One region of the Leucobacter sp. 1207-22 genome, then DNA from elsewhere that is predicted to be linked to it. Evidence: predicted binding sites of a transcription regulator. Region 1 holds the regulator's gene; the other holds the start of a gene.

Evidence for each region. Region 1 encodes HspR, which represses chaperone genes until heat shock. Its sites were predicted from a motif close to AAGTTGAGTCNNNNNGACTCAACTT; they were not measured.
Region 2: a site for HspR is predicted at 13,978-14,002, ahead of FW756_RS01135 (Hsp20/alpha crystallin family protein). Genes of this name have one in related genera too.

Annotation. Positions count from the first base shown of each region.
Region 1 covers NZ_VXCR01000006.1:92,302-108,419, reverse strand. The annotation lists gene FW756_RS11225 (hypothetical protein) at 1-687, opposite strand, end outside; tRNA gene FW756_RS11220 (tRNA-Tyr) at 856-936, opposite strand; gene FW756_RS11215 (GNAT family N-acetyltransferase) at 1,083-1,583, shown strand; gene FW756_RS11210 (transglycosylase domain-containing protein) at 1,664-4,279, opposite strand; gene FW756_RS11205 (glycosyltransferase) at 4,399-5,637, opposite strand; gene FW756_RS11200 (glycosyltransferase family 4 protein) at 5,714-6,973, opposite strand; gene FW756_RS11195 (helix-turn-helix domain-containing protein) at 7,089-7,400, shown strand; gene FW756_RS11190 (class I SAM-dependent methyltransferase) at 7,465-8,652, opposite strand; gene FW756_RS11185 (heat shock protein transcriptional repressor HspR) at 8,637-9,077, opposite strand; gene FW756_RS11180 (DnaJ C-terminal domain-containing protein) at 9,092-10,042, opposite strand; gene FW756_RS11175 (nucleotide exchange factor GrpE) at 10,035-10,640, opposite strand; gene dnaK (molecular chaperone DnaK) at 10,643-12,490, opposite strand; gene FW756_RS11165 (MFS transporter) at 12,739-14,127, shown strand; gene FW756_RS11160 (MFS transporter) at 14,501-15,715, opposite strand; gene FW756_RS11155 (ATP-dependent DNA helicase) at 15,775-16,118, shown strand, end outside.
Region 2 covers NZ_VXCR01000001.1:240,474-256,591, forward strand. The annotation lists gene FW756_RS01045 (AMP-dependent synthetase/ligase) at 1-1,288, opposite strand, end outside; gene FW756_RS01050 (cryptochrome/photolyase family protein) at 1,420-2,745, opposite strand; gene FW756_RS01055 (GlsB/YeaQ/YmgE family stress response membrane protein) at 4,197-4,460, shown strand; gene FW756_RS01060 (fatty acid desaturase family protein) at 4,833-5,954, opposite strand; gene FW756_RS01065 (cold-shock protein) at 6,118-6,321, opposite strand; gene FW756_RS01070 (hypothetical protein) at 6,879-7,097, shown strand; gene FW756_RS01075 (hypothetical protein) at 7,254-7,691, opposite strand; gene FW756_RS01080 (hypothetical protein) at 7,982-8,554, shown strand; gene FW756_RS01085 (DUF7341 domain-containing protein) at 8,841-9,515, opposite strand; gene FW756_RS01090 (hypothetical protein) at 9,578-9,742, shown strand; gene FW756_RS01095 (hypothetical protein) at 9,775-9,975, shown strand; gene FW756_RS01100 (hypothetical protein) at 10,385-10,723, opposite strand; gene FW756_RS01105 (hypothetical protein) at 10,862-11,200, opposite strand; gene FW756_RS01110 (hypothetical protein) at 11,197-11,421, opposite strand; gene FW756_RS01115 (hypothetical protein) at 11,491-11,751, opposite strand; gene FW756_RS01120 (hypothetical protein) at 11,876-12,259, opposite strand; gene FW756_RS01125 (hypothetical protein) at 12,256-12,591, opposite strand; gene FW756_RS01130 (hypothetical protein) at 12,797-13,339, shown strand; gene FW756_RS01135 (Hsp20/alpha crystallin family protein) at 13,520-13,951, opposite strand; gene FW756_RS01140 (single-stranded DNA-binding protein) at 14,085-14,573, opposite strand; gene FW756_RS01145 (hypothetical protein) at 14,570-14,941, opposite strand; gene FW756_RS01150 (hypothetical protein) at 14,998-15,348, opposite strand; gene FW756_RS01155 (hypothetical protein) at 15,348-16,118, opposite strand, start outside; gene FW756_RS01160 (SAM-dependent methyltransferase) at 16,072-16,118, opposite strand, start outside.

The sequences.
Region 1 (16,118 bases):
CTGGCATCCCTCGAGGTGTGCTTCGGCCTCACCTCGTCGTTTGCCGTTCTTTTTACCCCAACGAATCTCGCTAAATTGGGCGACGCACTTTGCGCAATCGCCATTCAGTTCGGCCGGTGGATGCATGCGTTTCAGCCACGACTTCCGCAGCCCTTCTTTTGCACGCTTGAGCAATACCGACGTCGAGTTGGGTGACATCTCGAGTTCAGCAGCCACGTCCTGCACCGAGCGCCCGCCAACCTCAACTTCGAGGATCACGTAGTTCCATCGCTCAGGAAGATCACGCAGAGCCGCTGCCGCTGCAAGCTGCTCTTCACGTTCCGAGAGCAGCACATCGTTCATGGGTGCCGTGGGATCAATCACCACGTCGAGATCTTCGGTGCCTACTGTCCGTTTTTCCACGGTCCAGTGCTTGGAGAAGCCGGTGTTGATTGTTCGAAAGAGATAGCTACGGAAGGAATCGGTTGGCCCCTTACCGCGTAGGAGCTCGCGGTATACCGCGTCAAATGCATCAGCAACAATGTCCTCAGCGGCCTGCGGGTCTTTCCCCTTCGCCCACCGCAAGGCAACCTCGTGATGCCGTTCCCAGAGCACAGCAAGCGGCCAAGCATCGCCCTCGCGGATCACGTCACACAATTCGGCGTCGCTGAAGGCCGCCTCAGCATATCCGAGATCTTCTATCGCCACAGCTGCTCATAGTAGCAATTGACTATGACCGCGCTGCAAGGTTACACAGGACTACCAACGCGTAAGCACGACAGCAGCGCCCACTCACGAGCAAGAGCGGGCACCACCGGGCGAAGACCGGCATCAAACAGAAAACCCCGGTTCCGAAGAACCGGGGTTTTTACCCTGTGGCGGATGCGAGATTCGAACTCACGTAGCTTGCGCGGCTGATTTACAGTCAGCTCCCTTTGGCCGCTCGGGCAATCCGCCAGGTTGAACGCGCGAACGCGAACAAGCATTAACTTTAGCGGCTTCCTCCCGGAAATGGGAAATCGAAGCCAGCATTTTTCTCACTCGGCATGTCGCGCACGACCAATGTCCGGCTGTTTGCACCACCGCCATGGCAGAATCGGCGCATGACACCAAGCAATCGCCAACTCACCTCTGGCCTCACCCTGCATACGGCACACGGCGTCGACGAGCTCCCCCCAGCAGCGCTCTACGGCATCATGCAGTTGCGGCAGGAAATCTTCGTGGTTGAGCAGAATTGTGTCTACCTCGATGCTGACGGTCGAGACCTCGAACCGACAACCATGCAGCTGTGGGCGGTCACCGAAGAAGGCACGATCGCCGCGACGGTACGCGTGCTCGACGAGTCCGGTGAAGAGCCAGGTCTCGTCGCTATCGGACGGGTTGCGACCGCACCTGAGTGGCGCGGCAAGGGTGCTGCGGCAGATCTGATTCGTGAGGCGCTCGCACTCACCGATGGCTCCCCCGCGATTTTGCACGCTCAATCGCACCTTACTCACTGGTATGCACGGTTCGGATTCGTCACGTGCGGCCCAGAGTATCTCGAAGACGACATCCCGCACACTCCCATGCGACGTGAGGCGACCGCCTCCGCACGGCAAGACTGAGTGGGCGGATCCGCGCAGCTCACAAGCAGCAAATGTAGGGGCGGCCCCGGGAAATGCATCCCGGGGCCGCCCCTACTGTGTCAGTCCTGCTTTTCCTCAGTGGCGCAAGCAAGCTTGATTTTTACCTTGGACCCGCTCTTCACCGCGGTACCTGAGGCCGGATCTACGCTCACAACCTTGTTCTTACCTGGATCTGGCTTGTCGCCGGTCTCGCAAACGAACTCGGCGTTCAGGGAGACGGCCGCGAGTCGTTCGCCCGCAACGTTTCCGGTCACACCAGTGAGCCCGTCCGGCACCTTTGTCATGTTGCCAGAGCTCTTGAAGAGCGTGATCGTCGCACCCATCCATGCGTCGCCGCCGGCACCTGGATCCGTGCGAGCCACGAGACCACGAGCGAGCTCAGAGTCGGTGTCACCACCGTCAGCCACGGTGAAGCCCTGCGCCTCGAGGATGCGCGTCGCCTCTTCCACGGATTTGCCCTTTACGTCAGGTACGGTAACCGCGGTTTGACGGAGAGCCGACTCACTCGGTGCGGGGAACGCCTCTCCGCCGTAGATGTTGTCGGCGACCTCGAAGATGCGGGGCATGATTGCGTGACGCGAATTGTTGTAGCCGTAAGGAATCAGGCTGACCTTGCCCTCGACGTTGCCCACCCAGACCGCGGTCGAGACGCGCGAGCTTGACGCAATGAGCCAGGTATCAACGTAATCATCCGTCGAACCGGTCTTACCGAGGTGCGGAACGCCGATGTATGACTGAGCAGAGCTTGCCAAACCACCGTTCACGGTTGCTTCAAGCGCGTATGCCACACCAGCTGCGACCTCGGGTGAGATCGCCTCGCGGCAGTTGCCGCCGGTGAATTTCATTTCTTTACCATCAGAGTCGGTGATCTTTTCGATCGGGACCGCGTCACACACGGTGCCGTCGCCAGCGAATGCCGCGTACGCGTTCGCCATGGTGACAGGTGCGACCTCATCAACACCCGCGAAGACGCCCGAGGGCACGCGGGTCAACTTTGTGGTTCCGTAGTTGTCGAGATCTTCGTTCGTCATCGGAGCAGCACGATGCACGCCGAGCTTCTCTGCAAGATCGAACGTGTCACAGAGGTCCATCTCTTGCTGCATCGAGATGAAGCCACCGTTGACCGACCACTGGGTTGCCGTCAGCACCTGCTGGCCGCCCTTGTATCGGTTGTCATCGTTCTGGAAGCCGAACGAACCGTAGCCGTACACACCGTCGGGCATGCACTTTGCGCTGAAGGAGCTTTCTTGCACGGTACGTGCGTCAACATTCACGCGGTCTCTCACCGAGTGACCAGTGCGGATCCACTCCGCGAGCGTAATCGGCTTGAACGTCGAACCAACCTGGAAGCCGCCAGACCCACCGTAGTCATAGTCCGTGTTGTAGTTGATACTCGTGTAGCCCGGGTTCGCTGCGAGAACGTCTGGGTCCTCACTAAACGGACGGTTCTGAGTCATCGCAAGAACTTTGCCCGTTCCCACCTCAACACTCACCGCGGTCGCACCAATTGAAATGCCGTCCTCGATTGCGGGAACGTTGTCACGCACGGCCGAGGTCGCCGCTGCTTGGAGCTCAGGGTTCACCGTAGCGATGATCTGCCAGCCGCCACGGTTGAAGTTGTAGTCGCGCTCCTGCTGAGTCGCGCCGAAGTTCGGGTCGTTCTGGATATACCGCTGCACGTAGTTGCAGAAGCTACCCATGCCACGTGCTTCTGCCGCAGAACAACCAGCCACGCGAGGCGTGATGTGAGGCTCAACCGGAGTTGCAATGGCCTCTTCGTACTGAGCCTCGGTGATGCGGCCGTGCTTGTACATCGAGTGCAGCATCAGGTCACGACGCTCTTTGTTCGCCTCGAGGTTGTCGGGGTCGTCGATCGCGAGCGCGTTCGGGGCATTCACGATAGCTGCGAGGCTTGCAGCCTGAGGCAGCGTGAGATCCTTCGCAGTCGTGTTGAAGTAGTAGTGTGCAGCTGACTCGATGCCGTACACGCGGTTACCGAACAGTGCAATGTTCAGGTACCCCAGAAGGATCTGATCCTTCGTGTTCTTCTTCTCAATCGAGATCGCGTAACGCATCTCCTTGAGCTTGCGCTCGACGGTCTGCTCCATCGCATCCTCGTACGCTGCCTCACGGTCAGCCTCGTCTGCGTGGGCGAGCGACTCCTGGATGAGTACGTTACGCACGTACTGCATCGTGACTGTCGAAGCACCAGAGAAACCAGAGCCCGCGGCGTTCTGCAATACTGCTCGGCTCGCAGCAAGCACGTCGACACCGCCATGGGTGTAGAAGCGCGGATCCTCCTCAGAGACGACCGCGTCCTTCACATACTGGCTGATCTCGTCCCACTCAACGACCTCGCGGTCCTGCGAGTAGAAGTCAGCGACCTTCTCAAGACCGCCCTCAACGTTCGGATTCTTCGCGTAGATCGTCGATGGCTGAGGGAGCGTGCCTGGATCAATGTGTTCCGGCAAGTTCTCGAACAAGCTCACTGCTGAAGACGCAGCAAAACCGCTCACTGCGACGACTGGCGTCACCGCAGCTGCCACAAGTACACCGGCAACAACGCTCATCGCAATTGCACCAAATACGCCGCTGATCTTGCGGCCGGTACTCGTGGTCACGGTGCGCGCGCGCGAGCTTTTTGCGCGCGTTTTCGTAGGCCTCTGTTGAGTCATACCCTCCAGATTAGGCCACGGAGCTGACGATCAGCTTCTGGCTGACTGAGAAAGTTCGCCTGCGCCGTGAAGATTCTGGCAACAGCGAGGCTCCGATCCGCGCTCCGTTGCGCAACTCGTTAGTGCTTCGCAGGAGATGCGAGATCTGCGGGGTCAGCCCCGCGATACAACGCCTCAAAGGTGTCGAGCGTGCGATCAATGTCGTGCACCTTGACCGCTTCGAGGGACGCAAGCTGCATCTTTTCGTACTCGGCTGGCGACGCAGTAAACACCCTCGTGAGATAGTCAGCAAGTTCGCGATCGTTACCAGGTTGGAACAGGAAACCGTTCTTCCCCTCATCGACGAGGTGCGGCAGCGCCATCGCGTCAGCCGCAATGATCGGCAGACCGGAGGCCATCGCTTCCATCGTCGCGATGGACTGCAACTCCGCGATCGAGGCGATCACGAAGACACTCGCCTCAGTGAGGTTCCGTCGCAGTTCTTCGTCAGTGACGCGACCAGTGAAATGCACGCGGTCTTGCAGGCCGAGCTCTGCAACGAGCTTTTCAAGGTTCTTGCGCTGATCGCCGTCACCAACGATGGTGAAGGAGGCGTTCAGGCCCGCATCGAGGCGACCGAGCGCGCGAATGATGACATCGATCTCCTTTTCCTGAGTGACGCGACCAACAAACACAATCTTGTTTTCTGAGCGTGGGCCCACGACAGCCTCATAATCAGCAGCACGCAGACCACAGCTCACTGGCAGCACGCCACGGCGCTCGGTACTGCGCTCGAGGAAGTCAGCGGCACGGCGGGTAGGCGTCGTGACCGCGCGAGCACGACGCAATACCTTGTCAGCAGCTTTCCAGCCCCAGCGCACGAACGAGCGCTTGGCAATTGGCGGGAGCAGGGTGAAGTCGAGCACGTTCTCGGGCATCACGTGGTTCGTTGCCACGATGGGGATACCGCGCTTTTCGGCTTCCTCGGAGACGCCCTTACCCAACACAATGTGTGACTGGATGTGGATGACATCGGGCTGCACCTCATCAAGCACGACCTTTGCGTAGTGCCGTGCACGCCAGGGCAGCACGAACCAGAGCCAGTCGTGCGGGTACCAGCGGTAGCTCGGGATGCGGTGCACCGTCATCGTCTCGCCCTCGATCGTCTCGACAAAGCGGCCCTTGCGCTTGTACGAGGCAGAAGGCGCGATGACATGCACGTCGTTGCCGCGCCGCACGAGTCCGGCAGAAAGTCGCTCAGTGAACCGTGCCGCGCCGTTCACGTCGGGCGAGAACGTGTCACATGCCTGCAGGATCCGCAGCGGTCGCTGGTCTCCCTTCACAGGCGCAGTTCCGGCGTCGCTCGGTGTAGTTCCCACGGTTCTCACTTTCAGTACATGAGCGGATGCTCACGGTTTCACTACTTCAAGCTTACGAAGCTAACAGGGATTTTTCCTACGCCGCTCGGCAACCTGCCTGCAAGATTGCTGCGATTCCTGCTGCGTGGGCGCTGCCCTGTCGGTCGCGTGCATATGCTTCAGCGGCCTGACCGGCGGCGTCAAGCGCGCCACGATCGATTGCGAGACCGATAAGCACGTTCGCAAGCGCTGCCGCGTCGCCAGACTCGGTTCCGTCGCCCGCCGCGTTGATCGCAGCTTCGCCAAACTCACGTGCAAGCACGGGATCACTCACGATCACGGGACGCTTACGCGCACAAGCCTCTAGCGCGATCATCGGCTGGTTGTCGAATCCGAGCGATGTCAGCACGACGGCGTTGGCGCGTGAAATAAGCTCGCCAACTTCGTCGCTCTCAAGCCGTCCGTGATAGGTGACGCCCGGCTCAAACTCGCCATGGCCACCGGCGATATCGATGTGAATGGCGTTCTCTCCAGCGCCGGCGCTCGCAAGGCCAGCCCGCGCGAGGCGGATCCCCTCAAGTACCACTTCAATTCGCTTTTCTGGCGCGAAGCGACCCGCCCAGACCAGCCGAAGATGGGCTGTGTCAGGCGCGTGGGGTTCACCGTCGAGCCCGTCGACACCGGCCTCTGGCGTAGTTTCTGAGACAAGCGGCTGCACGACATTCGACAAGGCATGTACGTTCTCAACCCCGGCAATACGTAGCGCGTCAGCCTGATGGCGTGACGGCGAAATGACCGCGTCCGCTTCGACTGCCAATCTGTGGGTCATACTGCGGAGGGCATTATTGATGGTCGTGCTGCCGCGGAACTTCTGCTTTCCAGGCAGCCCGGTCAGCGTGCGGTGGAACGCCGTCACCACGGGAGCGACCGGTGCGAGTGCCTTCGGCGCATCCCAGAAGTAGGTATGCACGGTGTGTAGAAGTGGAACATCCAGCTCTCTTGCCGCTTCCAGCGCTGCTGCCGCAAGGGCAAATTCCGAGTGCACGATGATGCCATCAATGTTCTGTTGCTTGCCGAGCTTCACAAGCGCACGGCTGAGTCGGCCTCGGGTCGGCAGCATTGGCAAGTCGAGACCGGGCAGCGTAAAGAGCACTTTGGGGTCGCGAGTCGCGAGGTTGGTTGGGCGATCCGCCCGGAACGTCTGCGTGGCATCTGGCGCTACAACAGTCACGCGCCAACCAGCATCTGCAAGCGCCCGGGCTTGTCGCACGAGCGCGATCTGCGCACCACCAAGATAGCTCAGTGAGTAGTCGCACACGATCATGACGCTCGGTTCCGGGTGCAGTGAGTTGCTCATGCGTTTCATCTTCCCACCGCTAGATGCGGAATTCGCCATACGCTCGCACTAGGTTATTTTTCCCTAGGTGTAAAGACATTGGTGTTATTTGTTCAATACGGGCACTCTTGGGTACGTGCCCAAGATCCACTCACAGGCCGCCGTTCAGATCGGCGTCCGCATGCGCACTGCGCGCCAGGCGTTTGGTATTTCTCTCGAGGATCTCGGTGAGCTCGCCAATATCAATTGGACGACAATCGGCAAGATTGAACGCGGGGCCTCAAGCCCCACCGCTGAGACTCTCGTGCGAATTGCCTCTGCCCTCGAGATTGATCCCGCAACGTTCATTACCGGGATCACTTCAGATTTGTACGGGCCAAGCACACATCAGGTCACCGCACGTGACCTCATCGATGAGCGCGCCCGCAAGGCCACTGAAGAGCAATAACGAGCCGGTCAGTTCACGTCACGAAGTGCATGAGACAGCGAGCACGGTTCGCTCATTCGCGTCTTCACTGGGCGCGGATCGATGACAGCACGGTAAAGGTTTTGTCTCTCGCAACCTGACGGGTTGTCCCAATTTGACGCTCCACGAGCGGACGGTACCGCATGTGTGAATTGAACACGATGCGTAGCTCGCCGCCGGGCGCAAGCGCGCGTGCGCATGCCTTAATGAGCCGATGCGCCACCTCAGCATGCACCGTTGCACCGGTGTGAAACGGCGGGTTCAACAGCACCAGATCAGCCCAGCCGTCTGGCACGGCCTCCATGCCATCAGCACGGTGCACCGTCATTCGATCCGCGATGTCAGCCCCCGCACGCTCCGCAGTGAGTGTGGTCGCCGCGACAGCGGCCTGCGACTGGTCGGTCGCAATGATCTCAGCCTCGGGGTACAGCAGCGCAGCAGACACCGCGAGCACCCCGTTCCCGCAGCCGAGATCGACAATACGTCGGGGCGTGGATCGCAGCGAGGCACTGCCAGTGTGCTCAGCACGGAGGCCGGCGAGCAGCAGGCGACTGCCGTGATCAAATGTTGGCCCACCGAAGGTCGCCCCAAACGACGCAAGCTCAAAGCTGAGTTCTGGGTCGCGGCCCCATCGAGGGAACGCAACACCTGCGGCATCAGCCCGAGGTTGCGTCGCCGTCAGCACTCGTGCCTTACGCACGCCACGGCCAGCGGAAACTTCACCGAAATAGCGAGCAAGAATGTCATTCATAGAACGGGACATATGCTTGTCGCGACCACCGGCGAACACTACGACATCTGGAGCAGCTTCCGCAGCAATCCACGCAGCAATCTCGTCAAGCGCATCGAGAGCGCGCGGAAGCTGCAGCAGCACCACACGCGCACCTGCGAGCAACGCAGAATCGAGCGAGTGCGACGTGTAGACCTCTCGGGCAGTCGCACCAGTGAACCCAAGACGCTCTGCGTTACGCGCGAGCGCCCGTTCGCCGAGCACCGGGTCCTGATAGGTACGAATCCCGCGCTGCCCTGAGACCTGGGCAGCACCGAGCGTTAGCGCGCCGTGGCGGTCACCAATCACGACAAGTTCGCCCGGAGCCAGACCGCCCAGATGTGGCGCCGCGGTCTCAAGCAGGAGGTGATCCGCCGCGTCATACGCGAAGAGCTCGGGCGCGTCCACATCTGGATCGCGCCCGAGCATCGCAAAGCACTCGTCGAGCGTCATTCGCTCTTCCACACCACTCCTGGCTGCCAGACCATGACGTCGGCATTTCGCTTCGTACGGGTGCCACGCTTGAGCGTGACTGCCGCGCCAGCAGAGCCCGCAGCGAACACACGTCGCTCAGGGCGCTGCATGCGCTCCTGCGCGAGCGCGCGCTCAAGATCGTGCACCTGGTCTTCAAGGTCTCGCACGCGGTCCTCCAGCTGGAGAACGCGGCGAATCCCCTCAAGACTCAGCCCCTCAGCAGACAGACGAGCAATCGTCTGCAGCTGCGAGACGTCGTGCAGCGAGTACCGCCGAGTGTTGCCCCGGGTGCGCTGCGGCACTACGAGCCCAATGCGGTCGTATTGCCGCAGCGTCTGCGGGTGCATCTCAGCGAGTTCGGCCGCACCCGCGATGGGGAACATCGGGGTGAAACGATCAATCTGCGGGTTTGCCATTGTTCTGCCTTGCCTTAGCCGCGCGCCCGCGCGAGGAGGTCCTCACGCGGATTCTCTGCGGGTTCAAGGTCGCGGAACGCTGCAAGCGCTTCCTTCGCTTCGTCACTCAAGTGCGAAGGAACAACCACCTGGATCTCAGCGAGCAGGTCGCCGGTCCCCTTCGAGCTATTCACGCCACGGCCCTTCACGCGCAGCACGCGGCCACTCGGGGTGCCTGGCTGCACCTTCAGCTTCACAACCGACCCACCAAGCGTCGGCACCTCAACGGTTGCGCCAAGCGCAGCCTCAGTGAATGTGACAGGCAGCTTGAGCTTGAGGTTCAAACCATCGCGCTCGAAGACGGGGTGCGGACGAACGCTCACTTTGAGCAGGAGGTCGCCTGCAGGACCGCCGTTCGGGCTCTTCTGGCCTTTGCCGGCAGCGCGGATCTTCTGGCCGTCGCTCACACCAGCTGGGATCCGCATTTTCACGGGTCCATTTGGCGTATCGAGTGTGACCGTCTTGCCCTGCGCTGCAGTCTCAAAGTCGAGCGTCGTCGACGCAGTAATGTCTGACCCCCGCTGCGGACCGCGCGGAGCGCCACCACCGAACATCCCGAAGATGTCCTCGTAGCTCTGGCCGCCACCGCCGAAGCCTGCGCTTCGGCCGCCACCGCCACCAAACATGCCGCCAAAGACGTCCTCGAAGCCCTGACCACCATGGCTGCCCGATGTGAATCGTGCGCCACCGGCACCCATTGCTCGAACCTGGTCGTACTCTGCTCGCTGTTCAGCGTCAGAGAGCACCGAGTATGCCTCGCTGATCTCTTTAAACTTCGCCTCAGCCGCCGCATCTCCCGGATTTGAGTCTGGGTGATACTTTCGCGCGAGCTTGCGATAGACCTTCTTCAGCTCTGCGTCGCTGACATCCTTCGAGGTGCCAAGCGTCTTATAGAAGTCTTTATCTAACCAATCTTGACTAGCCATCAGCTCCCACCGCCACCGCTACCTTCGCGGGGCGCAGCTCAACGTCACCGATTCGGTATCCGCGCTCAACCACGTCAAGCACGGTTTCACCCTCGGCGCCGGGAACCGGCACCTGCGCGATTGCTTCATGGATCTGCGGATCGAAGGTTTCACCCTTCTCGCCGAAGCTCACAAGCCCAACGCGCTCAAGCGTCGAACGGAGCTTCTGCGCGATTGCTGCGAACGCGCTGCCCTCAACGAGGTCACCATGCTGCTCAGCACGATCAAGATCGTCGACCACCGAGATGAGCTGAGTCACGACGGCAGCGGTTGCGCGCTGCTTGTCGATCTCAACGTTTGCCTCGGTGCGCTTGCGGTAGTTCGCGTACTCCGCGGTGAGACGGCGCAGGTCCTCAAGATACGAGTTCTCTGCGTCGTCTGCAGCATCTGCAGCAGGAGCAGACTCGTCAGCGCCTGCGGCTGCGTCAGTCTGCTCAGCGTTCAAGATGTCCTCAACAGTCAGGTCGTCCCCCTGATGCGGCTGAGGGCCGGATGCATTCGCCTCCGGCCCCGCCGCCTGGGGAGCCTCACCGTTGTTGTGCTGCTCCTCATTCGTCATGGTTACTTCTGCTCCTCGTCGTCTTCAACGACCTCTGCGTCTACGACGTCCTCATCAGCGGGAGCGTCAGCCGCATCAGCGGTCGGTGCTTCTGCCTGTGCTGCAGCGTAGATCGCTTCGCCGAGCTTCTGCTGGCTCTCGCCAAGCTTGTCAGCCGCGGTCTTCACTGCTGCGTCGTCTTCGCCTGCGAGTGCCTGCTTGAGAGCATCGAGATCGCCCTGGACCTCAGTCTTGACGTCTTCAGGAAGCTTGTCTTCGTTCTCGGAGATGAGCTTCTCGACCGAGTATGCGAGCTGCTCAGCGTTGTTGCGCTGCTCAGCTGCCTCGCGGCGCTGCTTGTCTTCAGCTGCGTGCTCCTCAGCCTCGCGGACCATGCGCTCGATGTCCTCCTTGGAGAGGGTCGAACCACCCGAAATGGTGATGGTCTGCTCGGTGCCGGTGCCCTTGTCCTTCGCCGAAACCTGAACGATGCCGTTTGCGTCGATGTCGAAGGTGACCTCAATCTGAGGCACGCCGCGCGGAGCCGGAGCAATACCGGTCAGCTCGAACGTACCCAGGTTCTTGTTGTCACGGGTGAACTCACGCTCGCCCTGGAACACCTGGATAGCAACCGAAGGCTGGTTGTCATCAGCAGTAGTGAAGGTCTCCGAACGCTTGGTCGGAATAGCGGTGTTGCGCTCGATGAGCTTCGTCATGATGCCACCCTTCGTCTCGATACCGAGGCTCAGGGGGGTCACGTCGATGAGCAGAACGTCCTTACGCTCACCCTTCAGCACGCCTGCCTGCAGAGCTGCGCCGATTGCGACGACCTCATCAGGGTTCACACCCTTGTTGGGCTCCTTGCCACCGGTGAGCTTCTTCACGAGCTCGGTCACAGCGGGCATACGAGTCGAACCACCAACGAGGACGATGTGGTCGATGTCGCTGACCTTCTCGCCTGCTTCCTTGATGACGTCCTCGAAAGGCTTGCGGGTGCGCTCAAGGAGGTCCTTGGTGAGCTCTTCGAACTTTGCGCGGGTCAGCGTCTCGTCGAGGTTCGCAGGGCCGTTCTCAGTGAGCGAGAGGTATGGCAGCTGAATCTGGGTGCTCATCGAGTTCGAGAGCTCCTTCTTCGCCTGCTCAGCAGCTTCCTTCAGACGCTGGAGAGCGATCTTGTCGCCAGCAACGTCAACACCGGTCGACTGCTTGAACTGAGTGATGAGCCACTCGACAACGCGCTGATCCCAGTCATCGCCACCGAGGCGGTTGTCGCCCGCGGTTGCTCGCACCTGAATGGTCGAGAAGTCGTCGTCCTTACCTACCTCGAGGAGCGAAACGTCGAAGGTACCGCCACCGAGGTCGAACACGAGGATGAGCTCGTCCTCATTACCCTTGTCAAGGCCGTAAGCGAGTGCCGCTGCGGTCGGCTCGTTGATGATGCGGAGCACGTTGAGGCCGGCGATCTCGCCAGCTTCCTTCGTTGCCTGACGCTCAGCGTCGTTGAAGTACGCGGGAACAGTGATGACTGCGTCGGTGACCTTGTCGCCGAGGTAGGTCTCTGCGTCGCGCTTGAGCTTCATGAGCGTACGAGCGCTGATCTCCTGCGCGGTGTAACGCTTGCCGTCGATCTCTTCGGTCTTCCAGTCAGTGCCCATGTGGCGCTTCACCGAAGCAAGGGTGCGGTCAACGTTAGTAACGGCCTGGCGCTTTGCGGTCTCGCCGACGAGCACCTCGCCGTCCTTCGTGAACGCAACGATCGAAGGGGTCGTGCGGAAACCTTCTGCGTTTGCGATAACCGTGGGCTCGCCACCCTCGAGAACCGAAACGACCGAGTTCGTGGTGCCGAGGTCAATACCTACTGCACGTGACATATGTGTTCTCCTTTACCTAACTGCTGGTCGGCCAACTGATCACACTGGGGATCGAACGACCGAATTCTTGTCGACTCAAAGCTGAGCCTGATGCACTCAAGTTTACTCAAGTCGGATGTCAAGTCAAGTACACCAAGGCAAACTTGAGCCAAACTCACTCAACTTTCAGGTAACGCACAAGTGAACCTCCGGAATGCAGTGTGATCCGCGCCCCAGCGGGCGCCACGACACCGGGTACGCTCGCTCTTATGAGCGCAACGATCACGACCGAAGAGGCCACAATTCCCAAGCGGACTGTGCGGTCGTGGGCATTTTGGGACTGGGCTACGCAGCCCTTCAACTCCGTCATTCTCACGTTCGTGTGGGTGTCGCTGTACCTCGTCTCGGACGCGTTCCTCGCCCCAGAAATCGCCGCGCAGAACGCGGACGGCACCATCACGTGTTCGCAATCAGCGGATGCCTCGACCGCGTATTGCACCGGGCTCGCCGACCTGTCAGCAACGTACGGCTGGATCACCTTCGCCGCTGGCATCATCGTGCTGCTCATTGCACCGATCCTTGGCCAACAGGCTGACGCACGCGGCAATAAGAAGAAGTGGGTTGTTGGCTGCACCGCTGCGCTCGCGCTCATCCAGTTTGCGATGTTCTTTGTTGAGGCGGATCCGCGCTACTTCTGGTTCGGCGCAATCGCCGTGGCGGTGGGCTCAGTCGTCAGTGAAATCGCAGGCGTCAGCTACAACGCGATGCTGTTCGACGTATCTACGAAAAAGACTGTCGGTCGTGTCAGCGGCCTCGGCTGGGGCCTCGGATACATCGGTGGAATCATCGCGCTGCTGCTCGTCGTCATCGTCACCGAGCTCGAGTGGTTTGGCATGGATACCTCGAACGGCATGGCCTACCGCCTCATCGCCGTCGGTGCTGGCCTGTGGACAATTGTCTTCTCGCTGCCATTCTTCTTCTGGGTGCCAGAAACCGCCGCACGCACCGAGCGCCCCCGCGTCGGATTCTTCCAGAGTTATGCGGTGCTCGTGAACGATCTGCGCGGCCTGTTCCGCCAGGATCGCCAAACGTTCTGGTACCTCATCGCAAGCGCAATTTACAGAGACGGTCTCGCCGGAATCTTCGCATTCGGCGGCATCCTCGCGGCAGTCTCGTTCGGCTTCTCAGCGACCGAGGTCATGATCTTTGGCGTCGCGCTCAACCTCGTGGCTGGTGTTGCGACCATTTTGGCTGGTCGACTTGACGACCGTTTCGGCCCGCGCGCAATCATCATCTGGTCGCTCGTCATTCTCATCGCGAGTGCGCTGTTTATCTTCTTCCTCCGAGAAGAGGGCAAGGTGATCTTCTGGATCGGCGGGCTCGTCCTCTCCGCAGCAGTCGGACCAGCGCAGGCCGCAAGTCGTTCGTTGCTCACACACCTCACGCCAGGCAACATGCAGGGCGAGGTCTTCGGCCTCTATGCGACGACCGGCCGTGTCATGAGCTTCCTCTCACCGTGGCTGTGGTCGTCGTTCATCCTCTGGTTCGGCGCAACGCACTTCGGCATCCTCGGCATCACGATCGTGCTCGTTATCGGCCTCGTGCTCATGGCCTGGCTCGTGAAGAAGCCCGTTCGCCAGGCCCCTGCGCAAATGTGAGCATCAAAACAACGCATGCCGCACCTACCTCATAAACCAAACCTGCCCACGGCAAGGGTGGCCGCGAGGTCACCCGCGGCAGCATCATAGGCGGCATGGCACTGGCCAGGGCTGACCGAAACTGGCTGCCGCAGTTGGTCATTCGACCAACCTTGCCACTAGCTTGCCCTCGCGCAGCCGCAAGTTGGGCGCGCAGTCTCCCTGCCCTTGCATCAGTCAGGACTGGCCGTGTCAACAACTGCCTAGATCTCGAGATCGGCCATCCTCCAGACATTTTCGGCGAAATTCATGCTGAGGAAGGCCGTTTTCCAGACGAGGGCAACGTCGCGAACCCGAAGCAGCAGACAGCAGACAGCAGCCAGCACCCCACCCACTACACGACGGGCATGCCGCCGGTATCGAGACTCCGAGCCTTGTCGCGCCGCTCGAGCCCGATACTCACGAGCATGAGCACGAGACCAGCAGCCGCAAGCAACGCACCCACCCAGCCCGGCGCCAGGTAGCCGAGGCCAGCCGCGATCACGAGTCCGCCGAGCCACGCGCCGAGACTATTGGCCATATTCGAGGCGGCATGGTTCATAGATGCACCGAGCAAATCTGCCCCATTGGCCACACGAATGAGGCGTGCCTGCACCGCTGGCCCAAACATCATGGTTGAGGCACTCACGAGGAACGCGAAGACAAAGAGACGGATCGGCGACCCAGCAAACAGCGAGTACGCGATGAACACGGCCACCGCGAGTGTGAGCCCAAAGATCGCCGCGCGGTTGAGGTGTCGGTCTGCAAGAACTCCGCCGAGGAAGTTTCCGATCACCATGCCAAGGCCAAGCGTCGCGGTCACCCAAGGCACGACTTCGGGTCCAAGACCAACTTCACGCGTCGTGACGTCTGCAATATAGGAGTAGACAGCGAAGAAGCCACCACTCCCCACCGCGAGCGTGCCGATCATGAGCCAGACGCGGTAATTGCCGAGTGCGCGGATCTCGCCTCGCGCCGTCCGCTCTGGGTTGCCTGGCAACTTCTCGACGCACAGCACCACGAGCAGCAGTGCGAGCGCGAAGAGTGCGGCGACAACGCCGTAGACCCAGCGCCAACCAAAGGCTTGGCCGAGCATGGTCGAGGAAGGCACGCCAACGACGTTCGCAGTCGTGAGACCGATCATGGAGATGGCGATGCCCTTGCCCATGTTTCCCGGCCCAAGCGTCTTCGCAGATAGCAGCGCTGCGACACCGAGGTAGATGCCGTGGGGCAGCCCCGAGACGAAGCGGAAGGCAGACACCAGCTCAAACGTTGGCATGAGCGCGGATGCGAGGTTCGCCGCCCCGAGCACGACGAGCGCCCAGCGCGCGAGGGTCGTGAGCGACATTCGCACGCACAGGATGGCGATGACCGGCGCACCGATCACCACTCCGAGCGCATAGAGCGAGATGATCGTGCCGGCCTGTGCGATGACGCGTTGCGGGTCGGCTTCGTAGCCGTGCAGCATGTCACTCGCAATGTCGGGCAGCACCCCCATGGTGGCGAACTCGGTGATACCGATGGCAAATCCACCAAGTGTGAGCGCGAAGAGAGCGAGGAATCGTTGCACCAGTAAATTATCCCCCGGGCGGCCAGCAGCGCCCCACCGAAACCGGGTACCCTAAATGGGTGTCGCGCCCCGAACTCAGCTCTGAACAACTCTCGGTCTACGAGAAAATTGAGCACACCCGCGAACACATTTTTGTCACTGGCCGTGCTGGCACGGGTAAGTCGACGATCCTGAATCACCTGTCGTACAACACGTCAAAGATCATTGCGGTCTGCGCCCCCACGGGTGTTGCCGCGCTGAACGTCGGTGGTCAGACGATCCACTCGCTGCTGCGCCTCCCCACTGGAGTGATCGCGGATCACGAGCTTGATCAGCCTTCCGAGCTGAAGAAGATGCTCGCTTCAATTGACACCCTCGTGATTGACGAGATTTCGATGGTGTCTGCCGATCTCATGGACGCGAT
Region 2 (16,118 bases), on a different contig from region 1:
TTCGTACCTCATTCCCAGGAAGTGGTGTGCCAACAGAACCGGCAGTGAGCGAACCCGGCCGTGTGCCGGTGAGGGGTGCTGTGGTTTCAGTGAGCCCGTATCCCTCAATGACCGAAACTCCAATGCCGGAGAACAGCTGGGCAAGTTCCGGTCGTAACGTTGCAGCGCCTGAGAGTAGAAACTCCATTCTTCCGCCCATCACTGCTCTGAGCCGCGAGAAGAATAGTCGGTCAAAGATTGCCCATCGGACACGGAGCGTGACAGGCGCTGCCTTCCCAGATTCGATGTACTGCGCGCGGACAATTGCCGCGTTTCGAGCCCAGCGCCAAAGAGGAAGGAGATGCTTCTTCTCCGCAGCAAGAGCCACTGCGGACTCGATTTTTTCGAGCACTCGCGGCACGACGACCAGGAATGTCGGCCTGAGTACTGATAGCGCCTGGACTGCCTCTTTGGGGTTGGCTAAGTGAGCGATACGCATGCCGTTTGCAATGCAGATCAGTTGAAGCGCGCGTCCCAGTACATGAGTGAGTGGGAGAAATAGAACGGTATTTCCTTGCTCGTTCACCACGTCCTGGTAAGCGGCGGCGGTATTGAGTACTTGCCCAACGAGGTTTCGGTGAGAGATGAGTGCTGCTTTAGGGGTTCCTGTGGTTCCTGAGGTATACACGATCGTCGCAACGTCGTCCAAGTTGGCGCCGGTTCGGCGGACTTCTAGCTCTGAGTCGGTCACTGAGTGCCCGAGCGCGCAGAGAGCTTCGAGTGAGTTTGGGCTACCGGGTTCGAGGAGCCAATTTGTCGGAACCTGAATGTTGGCCGCAAGTGCTGCGTCAAATAGCAACTTACGATGCTCCTGTGTGCCTGTAAAAGCCGCGACTGGTTTTGCGTCCGAAAGAATACTCGCGAGCTGCCCGATGGGTGCGGTATCGTACACAGGCACAACGAGCGCACCTGCAAACAGTGCGGCCTGGTCCACGACAGCCCAAAGGTACTGCGTTGGCGCCAGGATAAGAACGGCTTCGCCAGGCTGGACGCCGCTTGCGAGTAGCCCCTTGGCGACACTCTGAACCTGCTCAAGAAACTCGCTCGTGCTCACTGGAGTCCAAGGAACATCCATATTGGCGCCTGGTTCGCGTATTTCGAAAGCAATGTGGTGAGGAGCCACGAGGTTTCGCTGTGTGAGGAGATCGGTGACATTGCGAAGCTGCTCGATATCCACTGCCGCTGGGGTCGAGGCAAAGTTTTCCCGGACGATTGTGGACGTGTGCGCAACGGGCTTCTTGTGAGTCACAGTAACCAACTTAGTGCAATTTTAGTTAGCCTGGTTAGATATATACAGGGCTAAGTATCAGCGCATCACGAGCTAGCTAACAAGCCCTGTTTGAATTCAACATAACCCAGCCTAGAAAATGCGCTCCTCAATCAGCGAGCTAGACCGTGATACGCCTGGAGCGCGTGTGTTCTGGTGGATTTCAAGTCGATAATTTTCGGCAAGGTTAAACTATATGGCGCCCATTTACCGACATACGCACCGTCTGCGTCAAACTTCTTTTGTTGCAGATCGGGGTTAAAAATGCGAAAGTACGGGGCCGCGTCTGCACCGCACCCAGCCACCCACTGCCAGTTGAATGGGTTGCTTGCTTCATCTGCGTCAACGAGGGTTTCCCAGAACCACGCTTCACCTAATCTCCAGTCGAAGCCCAGGTTCTTTGTGAGCAACGAAGCAGTAATCATGCGCACACGATTGTGCATGAAGCCTGTTTGCCAGAGTTCCTGCATTCCGGCATCAACGATTCCAAAGCCTGTGCGTCCTGACTTCCACGCCACGAATGCTTCGTCGGTTTTGAGACGCCAAGGGAACGCGTCAAAGCGGCTGTTGAGGTTGCGCTTGTGCAACGGACCAAGGTGAAATTCGGTGTGCTTCGCGAATTCACGCCAACCAATTTCGCCCAGGAACAAACCGACATCTCCTCCAGTTCGTAGCGTCCTGTGCCAAACCTGGCGGGGACTTATCTCTCCCCAGCGCAAATAGGGGGAAAGCTCAGATCCCGTGTCTTCTGAGGGAAAGTCTCTTCGAGAGTAGCGTTGCGCCCGGGTCTCGAGGAACTCCTCGAGCTTTTGTTGAGCTGCAGATTCGCCTGGTTGCCACCGGCTGGCAATTCCGGTCGCCCAGTCAGGAGCTGAGGGGGTTAACCTCCATTCATCCAAAGATTCACTCTTGGCAAGGTTTTGCGAGCTTTTCAAATGTTTGGGCACTGAAAGCGGTACTGCGGGGTCGCGTCCCGATGTACAAGTCCTCCAGAATGCTGAGTACACCTGGTACGGTTCACCTGACTGGCTCGTGACTGTCCAGGGCTCGAAGAGCACGTCACCAGGGTAGGAGTGGGCCGCGACTCCAGACTGTCGTAGCACAGCCTTGAGTTTCGCATCATGCTCACGGGCCGGCCCATAGCGGCGATTCCAGAACACTCGATCTGCTGCACATTCAGTTACTACAGCGGGGATAACTTCTTCTGCAGCCCCGCTTCGCAAAACAAGTGGGATCCCAAAATGAGTCAGCGATTGCTGCAGGGAATGAAGGGAATGGTGCAACCACCACTTTGCGGCGCCACCGAGTGGCCGAATGTGTTCCGACACCTCATCGAGAAGGTAGAGCACCACAATTCCATCTGGATCTTCCGCAGCTGCGCTGAGAGCCGCATTGTCAGTCAGCCGCAGATCATCGCGGAGCCACACTAGGGTTGTCATCACACGATTGTACGGTCCTCGCTGCGGCGCCTATCCACGCACCAACGCGGCAGAACAAGTCAGGAGTAGAACGAATGTTTGTCACGCGTATTCGTACTGTGGTGTTATTGGATTGCTCGGCGGATATCGCGTGGGGTGCAGTTCATGATCCGGCTGTTGCAGCGCAGTTGTACAGGCCGATGCTCCAAATGCGTCCCAAAGCAGGGCGGCAGTTTCCACGAGAGTTTGTCTCTGGCTCACAAATAGATGTCGGAATATATTTTTTGGGCAGGTTCTGTGTCGGTTCTCAGCGGATCGCGATCGAGGATTCCTGTCAGGCGACATGCGCTTCAGCGCCAAGAACGATGCAGGATGTCGGGAAACCTTTGTCTGGACCTTTGGCACTTTTGCGTTATTGGCACCACGAAATTAGCATCAAGCCGGCGAGTTCATACACGAGTATTTGGAAGGACGAACTCACAGTTGGCGGGTTTTTTGCGCCGCTGTTCTTCGTGTTCCTCCAGGGTATGTGGCGTTGGCGAGGAGTAAAGCTGAGAAAGTTAGCAAGGCTTTGGGCTAAAGAACGTTTCTAGCGCAGGATCAGGGGATTGGCCCGAGCCACGATAACAACGACCCGTCTTCTCAGATGACCAAGTATCCGATCGATGCAAGTAGGACACTTCTTCCCTAACTACAGCGAGCGAAAGCAAATTCCATTCCTTTCTTGCTGCATCAAAACATCGGTAGCTCATGAATCTCTCTTGGACTCAGTGTGGCCGTCTCAACTGTTTATAGCTGCTGCGACGGCCACACTCTGTAGTCACTCTGAAACAGAGAGACTAATCATGCATAGTCAGATCAGCTTGGTCTTTCCGCCACGATGAATAAATCTTTTGCTTCCAAGCCTGGCTTTAGCAATCAAGCACAGTACTTGGAGCAAGCATTGTTCAAGTTGACTTTGGCAGGGCCAGCGCCAAGGTAGCGGGTGGACATTCTTCCTTGGCGCCGAGACGGCACCACATCACCAAAATCATCACGTCACCCATTGAGGGTGTCCTTATGCGTTGGGTTGCGTTCTCAGAGGATCACGTATGAACAGATCACCGCAAAAGTAGGCTTGTATGGCCCGTGTCTTTGAAGACGTGCGGACTGGTGGCACCGGCGCATCGCGCTGAACGTATCAGCACAAAATTCCCCGCACCTACCCAAACAAGGGTGAGCGCGGGGCGCAGTTGCGTTACTCGTTCTTGAACCTGCAGCACCCAAGCGGCGACGTGGCAATGCTGACAGCTCCGAGCTTCAACATCCGTGAAGTCCGGTAGCAAATGCATCCATCTCGATATTCAGCCGGGTGCAATGATCGATTCCTTACAAAAGCAATCAATAGTACTAAGTTTTGTAGCCAGTCGAAAAATGCCTTGACATTCCCCAGCCGTCGGAGTGAAATTGTGCAACAAACGAAAGGATTGATCATGGGATTCTTGGCATTCGTTCTACTGGGTTTGATCGCCGGAGCGATCGCGAAAGCGATTCTCCCAGGAAAACAAGGCGGTGGATGGTTCGCAACACTCATTCTTGGAGTCATAGGCGCAATGGTTGGCGGCTGGCTAGGATCGTTGCTCTTTAACGCAGACATAGACAAGTTCTGGTCTCTGTCTTCCTGGGCGCTTGCAATTGCCGGATCGATAATCGTTCTACTAATTTGGGGCCTCATCACGGGTCGCAAAAAGAACTGAACGCCGATTTGAATATGAGTGACGCGATGTTCTAGGTAAGACGCGCATCCGACTGTTAGGGCATCTACAAGAAGGTAGCTGACTTTGAATGTAGCTCCGAGATCGAAAAGCGTTCGAGCAGTTAGGTAACGATGCATTACGAACGCGTTCCGAATCACAGCGAGCAGCATTCTGCAACCGCTGCCTAATCCAGGAATCCTTTGGCAGGAAATGTTGTCGTCTAGAAAGAATCGTCCTTCACTCACGCAAGAGCGAAGGACGATTCTTTACATCCCCACAGCGCTAGACCGATGGGTAAGACCGCCTAAATCAACTGTTCTGGCCATGTCCGCAGATGGGGTAGCAACACTATAAATTTGGGACTCTAACCCTCTAAGCGCGTCGAAACTCCGCAACCATCGGACATTCAAACGGGTCTCGCGCAGCAAGTCCAACTTCGTTCAAATATCGAATGACAATCGCATATGAGCCGATGAGTGAAGTCTCCACGTACGGCACATCATGCTCCAAGCAGAATCGCTGAACAATTAGCCGTGCCTTCGCAAGCTTTGGCCGAGCCATACTGGGAAACAGATGATGCTCGATTTGATAATTCAGGCCACCCATAAAGATTGTCGCCCACCAGCCACCACGGATATTACGAGAGGTGCGGACTTGCTTTGTAAAGAAGTCAATACGCTCTCCCGCCGCAATAACGGGCATGCCCTTGTGGTTGGGCGCAAAAGATGCGCCCATATAGATGCCAAACACCGCAAGCATGATGCCAGAAAACGCGAACGCCATTCCGAGTGGCAGAAAAACAAAAATGGGCACGAAAACCAAAATGGTTCGGATGAAAATCATGCTCAACTCGCTCCAGCGAGATTTTACCGACTTCTCCGTTAATAGATATCGGAAACTATGTCCGTAGAGGTTCAAACCTTCCAGCGTGAGCAGGGGGAAAAATAGCCACCCCTGACGTTTGGTTATGAACTTGCGAAGTCCGGTAGCCGAGGCTGCGTCTTGTTGCAGGAAGGAAATGGTATCGACTTCAATGTCGGGGTCTCTACCTTCCATGTTTGGGTTAGCGTGGTGTCGACTATGTTTCGAGTCCCACCACGAGTAACTAATACCAACAAACGCCGTGAGTACCCGGGCAAGTGCATCATTGGAAGGACCGGCAGTGAGAATCTGTCGATGTCCCGCTTCATGTGCTAAAAATGCGACCTGAGTAAACAGCAGTCCCAAACAAGCTGCAACAATGAGTTGCAGCCAGCTCTCGCCGAGAATAATTGATGCCGCCAACACGAGCAGAAAACCGAGAAAGATCGAGAATCCCGTAAGTATGTAAAACCAGGGGCTCCGAGACAACAGACCTAGCTGCCGTATCTCCTGAGAGAGTCGCGTATATGCGCGCGCAATATGCGGAAAATCCTCTTTTCGGGCAAAAGTCTTACGGAGAGGACCCAGTGTGCTGACAGCGTCAGCGAGAATGTCAGAGATGTATGAACCTATTTCCTAAGGGCGGCCACTGAGCGTTTCACGCAGAGTCAGCGTTTCAAGCTTCAGCAAGTACCGTTTAGTCAAATGTAAGTCACATCACATGCAAGGTCACCCATATGTTCTTGCCTGACAGCGAAGTACCAGGAATTGACACTTCGCTGCCTCGAAGAAACTTTTAGATAACCTGGATGTTGGCTGCCTGGGGACCTTTCGGACCCATCTCAGACTCGAAGGAAACCTTCTGGTTTTCCTCAAGGCTGCGGTATCCAGCACCGTTAATTGCTTTGAAATGAGCGAAGAGATCGGCGGACCCGTCATCGGGGGCAATGAAGCCGAAGCCCTTGTCAGCGTTGAACCATTTCACTGTTCCTGTTGCCATTATTGTTTCCTTACGTTGTTTGAAGACCTAGACGGTCAGTTATGCCTCGGCAGTTCCGCCGGGGAAAACGAGTGGCATGGCTTTTAGAACTTGCCGCACCGGGTAGACGATGTGTGACTAGAGATTCCACCAATGCGAATGCCCCTACCATGGAGCTCATTTGGGCCAGCTCAGTGCTGTGCGAATCATAGACAGTGAAGTTGTCTTCGTCGTCGATCGCGACAAAGCCAGCAAATTCTCCGCTGTTATTTGCAACGTAGACGTCATGATCAACTTGGGTCCAGGATACGTCTGAGTAAGCCACGGTGGTAGCAGGGAAAAAATAAAAGACCAATCAAATTCGAGCAACCACATCTAGAAGTGAGATTCATCATCACTTCAATCAAGTGCTTGCTTCCTCGCAAATATGCAGAGGTTGTAAGAATGTCGGCCTGAACTAGATGTTCAGCAGAAACACGACATTACAATCTAAAACTATACACCACCGCCGAGAGAAACTGCACCTTCTATGCGCTTTGCCGCTAAAAGCATGCCGATTGCCACGAACCGGAGGAACAATGAAAATCAGATCCGACAACTGCTTCGGCGAGCTGCAATCACGTTTCGACGCGAATGCGGCAAAGGAAACGCTCCGGGAGCTCGACGAACAGTACGCAAACGGAGAGCTGGAACGCCGCACGTATTTTGAGAAGAAACGCTCCCTCGTCCAACTATTCATAAAAGCCACAACAAACCCGAGGCGCAAACACCGCGAAGAAAACTTCGACGGCGATTAACTAGGAAGCAACGCCCACCATCACTCGATGAGGCGTCAGGCTGTCGAATCTTCGCGTTCATAACGGTTCTTGCGTTTTCACTGCCTCTTTCTGACGCTTTAACTCAGGAAACAAGAAACCCCCTCGTGTGGCTGAGGGGGTTTCTTTAAACGATGGTCACTCTCGCGTTAGCTTGAACGTCTTTGTGACGCCTACTGCTTCGACGGTGTATGACAGAACTCCGTCTTCATAGCTGAAGTCCTTGCTGTCAGACGTTGAGGCCATCATTGCTGCGGCAGTGGCTTCAGCGTCTCGTGTCGACGTGAAGTCGTATTTGTCATCGGTGGTGTCTGGTGCAGGGAAAGTTCCTACCCAGTAGACCGCGGTGGTTCCTTCTGCTTCGTTTACCCAGTCGATCGAGATGGTGTCAGCGGTAATAGTTGCAACCTGCGTGCCCCCATCAGCTTCTTCGTCGATCCATTTTCCAGTGAGGTTGAGCGGCGCTGTTTCTTCTGCAGGCGCCTCGTTTTGCGCCGAAGCACCTTCAGGTGTGGTGGTCGAGCATCCTGTGAGCGCAATGACGGTAATAAATGCGCCAGCTATGATTTTCTTCATAGTTCTCATTATGACTGGCCGTGCCGCGATTTGCTCACAACAGGTCTCACTGTCATTGCAACTGGGACGCATTGACGTTCGCATACCTTTGTAGTGGTGGGGTTCCCTGTGCCTGGCATCCAGTGTGTGAAGTGCGCCACCGACATTGCCGTGTGGCGTTGATGCTGGTGATGATGCAGACATAGGGAAGAAGATCCGACGCGATGGCCGGGAAGTTTATGTCTCGGTGTTCGACTGGATTTATTCACAAGGCAGTTGGGGTTCAGCATGCCGCATCCTATGCTTGTGCCATGAGGAAAATTTCAATACTTGTTGCAGCAAGCGCGTTTGGACTCCTTCTGACAGGCTGCTCCGCCACTGACGCCAAGGAAACTTCAGTAACCAAAGAACAGACCTCAGCAAACCAGAACAACTCTTCTGATGAATTCTCATTCGCTGACATCAAGTCATGCGAAGACATTAAGCCTTTCGTTGAGACATGGACCGAAGGGTTCGTTCCATACGATTGGAACAACGTTTCAGAAGATGCTGTTCAATGCGGCTGGAACACTCCGCCCGAGGAAGTCACTCCAGAAAATGCACGCTCCATCGAGGTAAACCTGTCGAAGGTTACCGAGCGGCCCGATTACAGCCCACTTGAGAATATGAGCGGCTACGAGGCCATCAGTGACGATTGGGTCAAGGAGAACGGCGGACAGGCCTACTCGATGACTGTCGACATTGGCTTGTCAGCTGTCATTGGCACGACTATCTGGGTTCCAGGTGTTGAGGTCACAGTTTCTGGGGGCAGGTGGGAGAACCTTCCAGAGCTTGATGGCGCCGCAGCGCTGGAAGTAGCAAAGATGATCCTCGGCGCTCAGTAAGCACTTGGGCGCCTTTTTGCCTCGGTATTTACCAGCTTCTTCTGCAGTGCGTGGTGCGTTCGTTTGCGCGCAACGACTTGCGAACGCACCACGTCTCTCCGATCCACCGCGAGAGTGTCGTTTTCTTCCTTCGGCACGACTGGCCGATACGAACAGTGCATGACGCATCATGGAAGACATGACTAGGTGCGTTCTTACGGACAAGAAGAACGCACCTAGAAACACGAAAGCCACCCTGCAAGAGAGTGGCTGATTTTTGCGACAAGTATTCCGCGCACTAAAAAAGTTAGTGCGAATCTACTGGAATGTCAACAACCTCCCCGGTGAGTTCCTGCAACGCAACCCATTCAACTTCGGCCTTTATGCCTTCCGCAAGCGCGGTGAGATCAGCCCTGGTCACCCACATCTTCCCGCACGCATGGCATTCAGGGATCACCGCACGTCCTGGCTTCACCTGGATACGCACAGCCCACTTCATCGGGCGCTCGTCAGGCTGGCCAGGTTCTGGTTCTTCCCCTTCTGGGATCTTCTCAGCGCCACACTCAGGGCATGCACCGGTGAGCTCGTACTCCCCTGGCGGATCGAAATGATCCTCAATGCGATGCACCCACGTGTGGAACATGGCGAACATGCGCTCGGCCTCGTTGAGGCGGCCGCCAGCTTCCTCTGCTTTCAACGTTGAGTGCAGGTGTTTGGTTGCGTCGAGCAGATCACCGGTGCTGTCTTGTCGGTAATGGTTGAGCCATGCGCGCACCCCGGCGTCGATGGTTTCGTACATTTCGACGGCTTTCACGTCGAACATGTCACCGGTGCCGGATCCGCCGCCACGCGTACGCCCAAGGTTCGGGTAGCGTGCTTCTCGCAGCATCTCGAGCAGTGGCGGGCATTCCCCGAACGTGTCATGCACTGGCACAGTGTGTGTTTCGGTGAGCCGGGTTACGGCTCGTTCAGTGGTTTCCATGTTCCCCTCTCATGGGTACAGAAAAGCCCCGGTTGAGTTCCGGGGCTAGATATGGTGTTGCTATGGATTACTTCACAATTGCTATCATCGGGCGGATCGCATTTTGGCTCTTCGGCGTGATCGTCGGCCTTTGGATTCTTTGGGCGATCATCCGAGGTGCAGTGTTATCAGCACTCCGTAAACATGCTGAAGAGATGACAGATCAGCAAGGTCGACGAACGGTATAGAAAAGCCGCCCGAACCCGGTAAGTTGAGTGGCATGGATGAAAAGAAGTTCGAACTGGGTGCTGATGTTCACGTCATCGGTGGGATCCGCGGCGTTGTCGTGGATTACCGTCCACTCCCATCAGGAATCGTTGCCCTGGGAATCATGAACAGCAACGGACTGATCGAGTACCACAATAAGAAGACCGTCCAGAGCTCAGAAGGCCTTGGCGGTTACCCTCTCAGGTTGATCTAGTCACTACCTAGCATGTTCTTTCAGCAGCCCGAGTATCGCGTCAGCATCGTCCAGGTTTTCCCGTTCAACGCATCGATACTCGGGCTCTCGCGTTGATGCGAGACGCTGCGCTTCAAACCCGGATTCAGTGAGTTCGTCTTCCCGCTGACCTGGATACTCTTCCGCTGAGGCTTAAAGTTCAACAGTCACTTACAGTCTCCTCATTCTTGAACCTAGAAAAGCCGCCCGAACCTGGATAGGTTGAGTGGCATGAGTCACTTTTTCATCAGCGACGAGACAAAAGCAGAATGGGTCAAAAGCGGTTCGCCATATTGCGAACATCCTGAGTTCAGGCGCGACCGTAGTCGGATCATGAAGGATTTCACTGATTCGTATTGCACAACTTGCGGCGAAATTTGGAGCAATATGCCTAGCGGGCAGCGTCCTGAAGCGGTTGGGATTCGGTAGTCAAATTCGTTGCTTCGGAGAGCGCGAGTAGCGCCTCAGCGATCTCTAAAGCGTGACTGCCGATGGATTCCTCGCAGTCGAGTTCGCCACGACAAGCCTCCTCAGGGAATCTGATGGAGCACAGTGCCATTGCGATCTGTTCTCGTGTGGGTGTGAGCTGTGCTTGCGCCCACACGGCACCAGCGGCAAACGCTTTCTGACGCAATCGGCGGCTCTTATTAATCGCTGGCAGGTCTACACCTATGGGTGGGTAACGCTGTGCTGCTTCCGCTTCCGCTGCGGCTCGAATATCAACGGTCATCGCGGCACCCCACAAATCCCACACGCCTGACCGCCAGCGTTGAGCCAAGCCCGCCGGTGATTGCCGTACTGGCACGGGTGTAGTGCTGGCGCCTGGCTGTTGAACTCGTGGATCGCGATTTGCTGAATTTGCTGTGGCTCACTCATCGCTCTTCTCCCTCCCTGTATCGAGAGCAGCGACCGTGGGGCACGGCCAAGGCGCATGCCCGTACGGTGATTGGTAGCAGGTCAGGCAGTACGGCTCGTCATCGTCAGTCATCTTGCGATGTTTCGACTTGGCTCGTTCTATCGCTGCCTCAGCACACTCAGCCCGCGCGATAACTTCGTCGCGCTCGTCTCGCACAGCCACTAAGTCGTTGACCAGCCCTACGTTGATCTCAACCACTCGGTTGAGGTTTCGGTTCATGGTGGCGTGAGCCTGCTCGTCGCAGCTGTTTGCGAGCAGCGGTCGCAGCTTGGCAACATCAACCTCAGTCATGCTTTCTCCTTCGGTTCAGTATCGATTGTTTTTGTTGGCTGTAACTTTTGTGCGGCGTTCACACGACGATGGGCTAGTGTCACGTACAGGGCGCACACGCCCGGAAAAGAGGACAACGATATGTCCAAAGACAAAGGCCAGAAGGCTGTCAAAAAGCCTGCAGCAATGACTGCTAAAGAAAAGAAGCAGGCGAAGCGCAGTAAGAATGAAACTGCAGCCACAGCGCTGAGAATCAACAAGTAGTCTCAGGTGCCGCCCCTCTCAGAGGAGGCGGCACTTTTCTTTACTGCTTATGCTTTCTCTCCTTCGTTACGTCGATACGACTCGACCGCCTTGTCGAAGAACCAGAGTGGCTGCCAGCCTTGCCCGGCAATAATGCCGCGAATCTCGGTGAGCGCTTTCTCTGCGGCTGCACGCTCAACCTCAGCAAGCCAACGATCGAACGCCTCTGCATTCTCGTAGTGTGCATCAATGGACATAGCCTCAGCCTCGGTCTGTGGTTCTGAGAACCACTCACGCATCTGCTCAGTTGTTGGTGTGTACTTGATCACGACTCACCCCCATGCTTGTTTCCGCAAGCCCATGACGGTTCCCAGCTATCAAGATGATCGTTCGTGTAGCCGCCGACGAGTTTCATGAACCTGCCACATTTAAGGCACTTTCTGCTGTACTCACTCACTGCGCACCACCTCGCAGTTCTCTTGCCTGTGCTCGTGCGATCTTGCGCGACAGCTTTTCGGATGCAGTTCGTCCTTCTCCTACGTCGCGGAGAGCAAAGTAGGCGATGTCTGCGAGCTTCGCTTCATCCACCTGCACCGAGGTGAAAACAAAATCTTGGGATGTTTTTGTTTCCGTTGGCTTCTGTGGTGCGGCACCAGCAGCAGCCACAACACCCAGCCGTTGGAAAGGTGCGTAGCTGGCAGCTCCCTCTCTGATCCGACCAGACATCGCAAACACACCATCCGTGTGAAGGCGCCACACATTTCCCAGCCTGTCTAGATACAGTCCGGGTTCCGTCGGTTGCACAGCGAGATCCGCTTGGGTTGGGTTAAACGTCATGGGGTTTCCTCCTCATCGTCGTCTTTGAGTTCTTCGCTCATGTGGTGGTGTCCACACATTGGCCAGATCGCCCCGCACCATGAGCACTGTGGCCCGTTGCCTTCGAGGTCGAACATTGGCTGCGCGGCGCGGGCGCCGAACCGTTCGGTAAAGTTCACGATCCAGTCGGCCATCCGCTCGGCCTGCTCGCGGTCAGAGATCTCGAACTCGTGCATGATCCGGTCGACAAAGATGCGTGCCGCCTTGAACTCGGGCGGCTTCGACATCAACGGACGTGAACCGCTGTTGTCAATCAAGATCCCTTCAAACTCGCTCGGCAGTTTATCGGTCATGGATTCTTCCTTTCGATTGTTTGCCCGCATGCTTCACACACGGGCGGGATCATCGCCGCGAGCTCGTCAGCCAAACCGATCGGCTCGGCCTGACGTTCAAACTCACGAGACAGGCCATGTAGCCCAGGCTCACTGCGACTTGGAGACTGACTGAAACTTTCTAGGGTCGCCAAAGCAACCTCCAATCTTGGATATAGTGCGAGACATGCTTGAGCTGGTAGAAGAAATCCCCGTCAAATTCGATCCGAACTGGACCGAATACGTTGGACTTGCACTGACATTAGGTTCGATCCTTGTGACGGTATGGCTCGGCGTGCTGGCATACCGCAACGGGAAGAGTGCAACAGAGATTGCCCTTGGACAAACTAAAGCGGCAGAAGTGCGCGCAGCCAAAGAAGATCGGGGGGCTGCTTCACTCGCAATGTTCCGAGCGCTAACTGAACTCGATAACTATCTACAGCTACACAATGACGCGACCCACACCGGCAGGGCCTGGCGTGAGGTTCGCTCAAGCTTTGATAGCGCGTTGGTTCAGCTGGATCTACATGCAGCGTTGCGGCCCGGAGATGACCCGCGCGACTGGTTCAAAAGATCATTCGAGCGGGTTTACAAAGACATTAACGCCAGCAGGTACTCTAAAGAAACTCTTGAAACCCACATTTCCCAGGTGCGGGGCCATGTCAAGGAGTGGGGCGCTGAAAAGATTTCAGCGACTGGACTAGCAAAACAAGCGCCGCCTACCGCTTGAGGCGCCAGCTAGCAGCCAGCCCCTCTGGGTATAAGAAAACCCCGCCTAATCGAGCGGGGTTGACAGTCAGTAAAGATCGGTTCACTTCTGATTGACCGGCTAAAACAAAGGTGGGGCCCCGAGCAGGGACCCCACCTTTACTTACTTAGGAGAGCGTTCGATATGGATTCAAATGGTTACTTAGGATACAAGCTCCTTTCGTCCGGCATCAGCTTTCGCATTTGACTGGACCTCGATCTTGCGGGGCTTCGCCTTCTCACTCATTGGAATGATGAGGCTGAGTACGCCGTTGTCGTAAGAGGCAGAGATCGCGCTGGAGTCGACCCCCTCGCCAATACTGAACTGGCGCACGTAACCACCGGATGGCCGCTCTTGGGAGAGCCATTTGACGCCATCGACATTCGCGGTGGTTCGGTTCGCTCGGATTGTGAGCACCTGGCCGTCTACATCAACATCGATGGAGCCTGGATCCATACCGGGCAGATCGGCGTTGAGCACGTACCGGTTGCTGTCTCGGTATAGGTCAACCGGCATTACGCGGGTTGAGGAGCGCTGGAGCATGCCGTTGGCGATGCGTTCCATCTCGGCAAAAGGATCAAAAGACATGGACATAATGAATCAATCTCCTTCCGATATGAAACTTGAGCTTCGGTGACTCAAGTAAGTTCAGATTAGCACTCTGAACCTGAGAGTGCTAATAAAGATGGCTGAAAAATCGCTTAAATTTCCAGCGTCTACTTCACCCCTAAAACGGCTGCTGATCGTCGAATCCGCTGCTGTCCTGGAATCCGTTTTGAGTGCCGTTCGCGCCTGGTTGCGCCCAACCATTCATTCCGGCACCTGATCCAGCGTTAAATCCACCGTGGCCTGCGTCCTGGCGAGGCTTCAAAGGCACGACCGCGAGTGATGCGAACTGGATCTCGATGTTTGCGGCTGGGCGTCCGCCGCCGTCCTCGTAAACGTTCAAGCGTGGTTCGCCTTCCAACCGCACCAGTGTTCCCTTCGTGACTTGGGTTGCAAGGAACGCTGCCATGTCGTCGAAGAACGTGGCGCGCGCCCACAGCGTGACCTTGTTCCCGTCACGATCGGTCGCGTCTTCCCACTGGTTCGTCTGCTTGTTGAACTTTCGTGGCGAATGCGCGACCGAGATGTCGAGCATTTGCTTTCCTGACTGTGAGACTCGCTGCTTCGGTTCTGCAGCGAACCCTTCGATCACAAAGTTTGCTTTGCTCATTTGTTTTCTTCTTCCTGTGTTAATCGATCAAAAATGGCCTGCACGGTGTCAGGCCGGAACGCGGGCGGTATCTCAGTGACACGGAACACCACGCACGCCGCACCTTCCTTTTTTGGTCGGTAGGTGATGCGTGGCATCAGCTTCACCATGAACAGCGCCGTATCGTCTTCTACGAGTCCGCCGTCGACGAGTCCGTCACAGAACGGCTTCATCGATGCGACAGGGTTCTCGTCATCGCGCCTGGTCTTGGTATTCACCAACCACTCCATCTCCACGATGCAGCGACTCATGCGAGGCAGCGTGGACGCCCACTCAGCGGCAGCCGCCCGGATCTCCCGAGCAAGCTTCCCCGCCTGCTGAAAATGCATGCGCCCATTCAACGACAGCGGAAGCTTCACCCACTCGAACGTGCGCTCATAGATCCTCACGCAGCCCTCACACCAAAACGCAACAACTCCGAACGCAAACCAGCCACCCGCGCCGCCTGATTCGTGCGATCCTCAATCAACGACCGCACCCGATCCAAAAGCTCCACATTCCCCGCTTTCAACCCCTCACACACCCGCTCAACAGCCTCAAGCTGATCTGCGGCGAGCGCATTGGCCCTGACCTCACGGATGTATCCGAGCCCGATCGCGTAAAGAACGTATTTGGTTTGGTCTCGGGAGAGTGTTTCGGTGAAGTTGTTGAGGGCGATGCCGTCTCTGGATTCGAGCAGGGTGAGGATCGTCTCGGCGTGCGAGCTCGCGTCAGCTTCGATCTTTGGAAGGTTCATCAGGTGAGCACCTCCTCATCGATCCACTGTTGGACTTCGAACTCTGAGTTCTTCATCACGGACGCAACATACGCTGCAGGTCGCTTCGGGTCATTCTTCGCTTTCGCCAAAATGATCACCGGCAGCTTCAGAGCCTCCTGATGGTTCAACGAACGATCGAGCAGCGCAGCCGACTGGATGACTTTTTCAAGATCGACGCTGAGACCCGAAGCGGTGTTCTTTGCCCGTGTGATCTCTTCTTGAGTCAGTCGAGTCAAATTTTCGCGCCCATTACTACCTAAAGAGACTGACTCAGTAAGTAACAAGTCATGTAACTCTGACTCTGACTCTGACTCTGGTTTCGTCTGGGTTCCGCTGGGTTCACCCAGCTTAGGATCTGGGTTACCACCCAAAACCCCCTGGGTTTCCGATTTCGATTTACGAGGCCGACCACCCTTCGCGCCATTCCGCCGAGCAACCACAGCAGCCTCCTCACGCTCACCACGCGTCTGCTGATGCTTCGCATACTCACGATTCACATAGCGCTCGCCGTCGTGCACGATCAGTGGCCGGGACGGGTGTGAGGTTGCGAGCTCGTTGAGCACTTCTGGATCCCAGTTGAACTCGGCGTCCTCTGCCGTGAATACGCCATCGTTGTCTTCGATGCGTGATTCGCCGATCATCTCGATGAATGTTCGAAAGGCCGCGTCTGAGAGTCTGCGCACCTTTGGATGCCGGTGAAAATCATTCGGCACTTTGAAGTACAGGCGCAAGTCCTTCTCCGGGTTCGC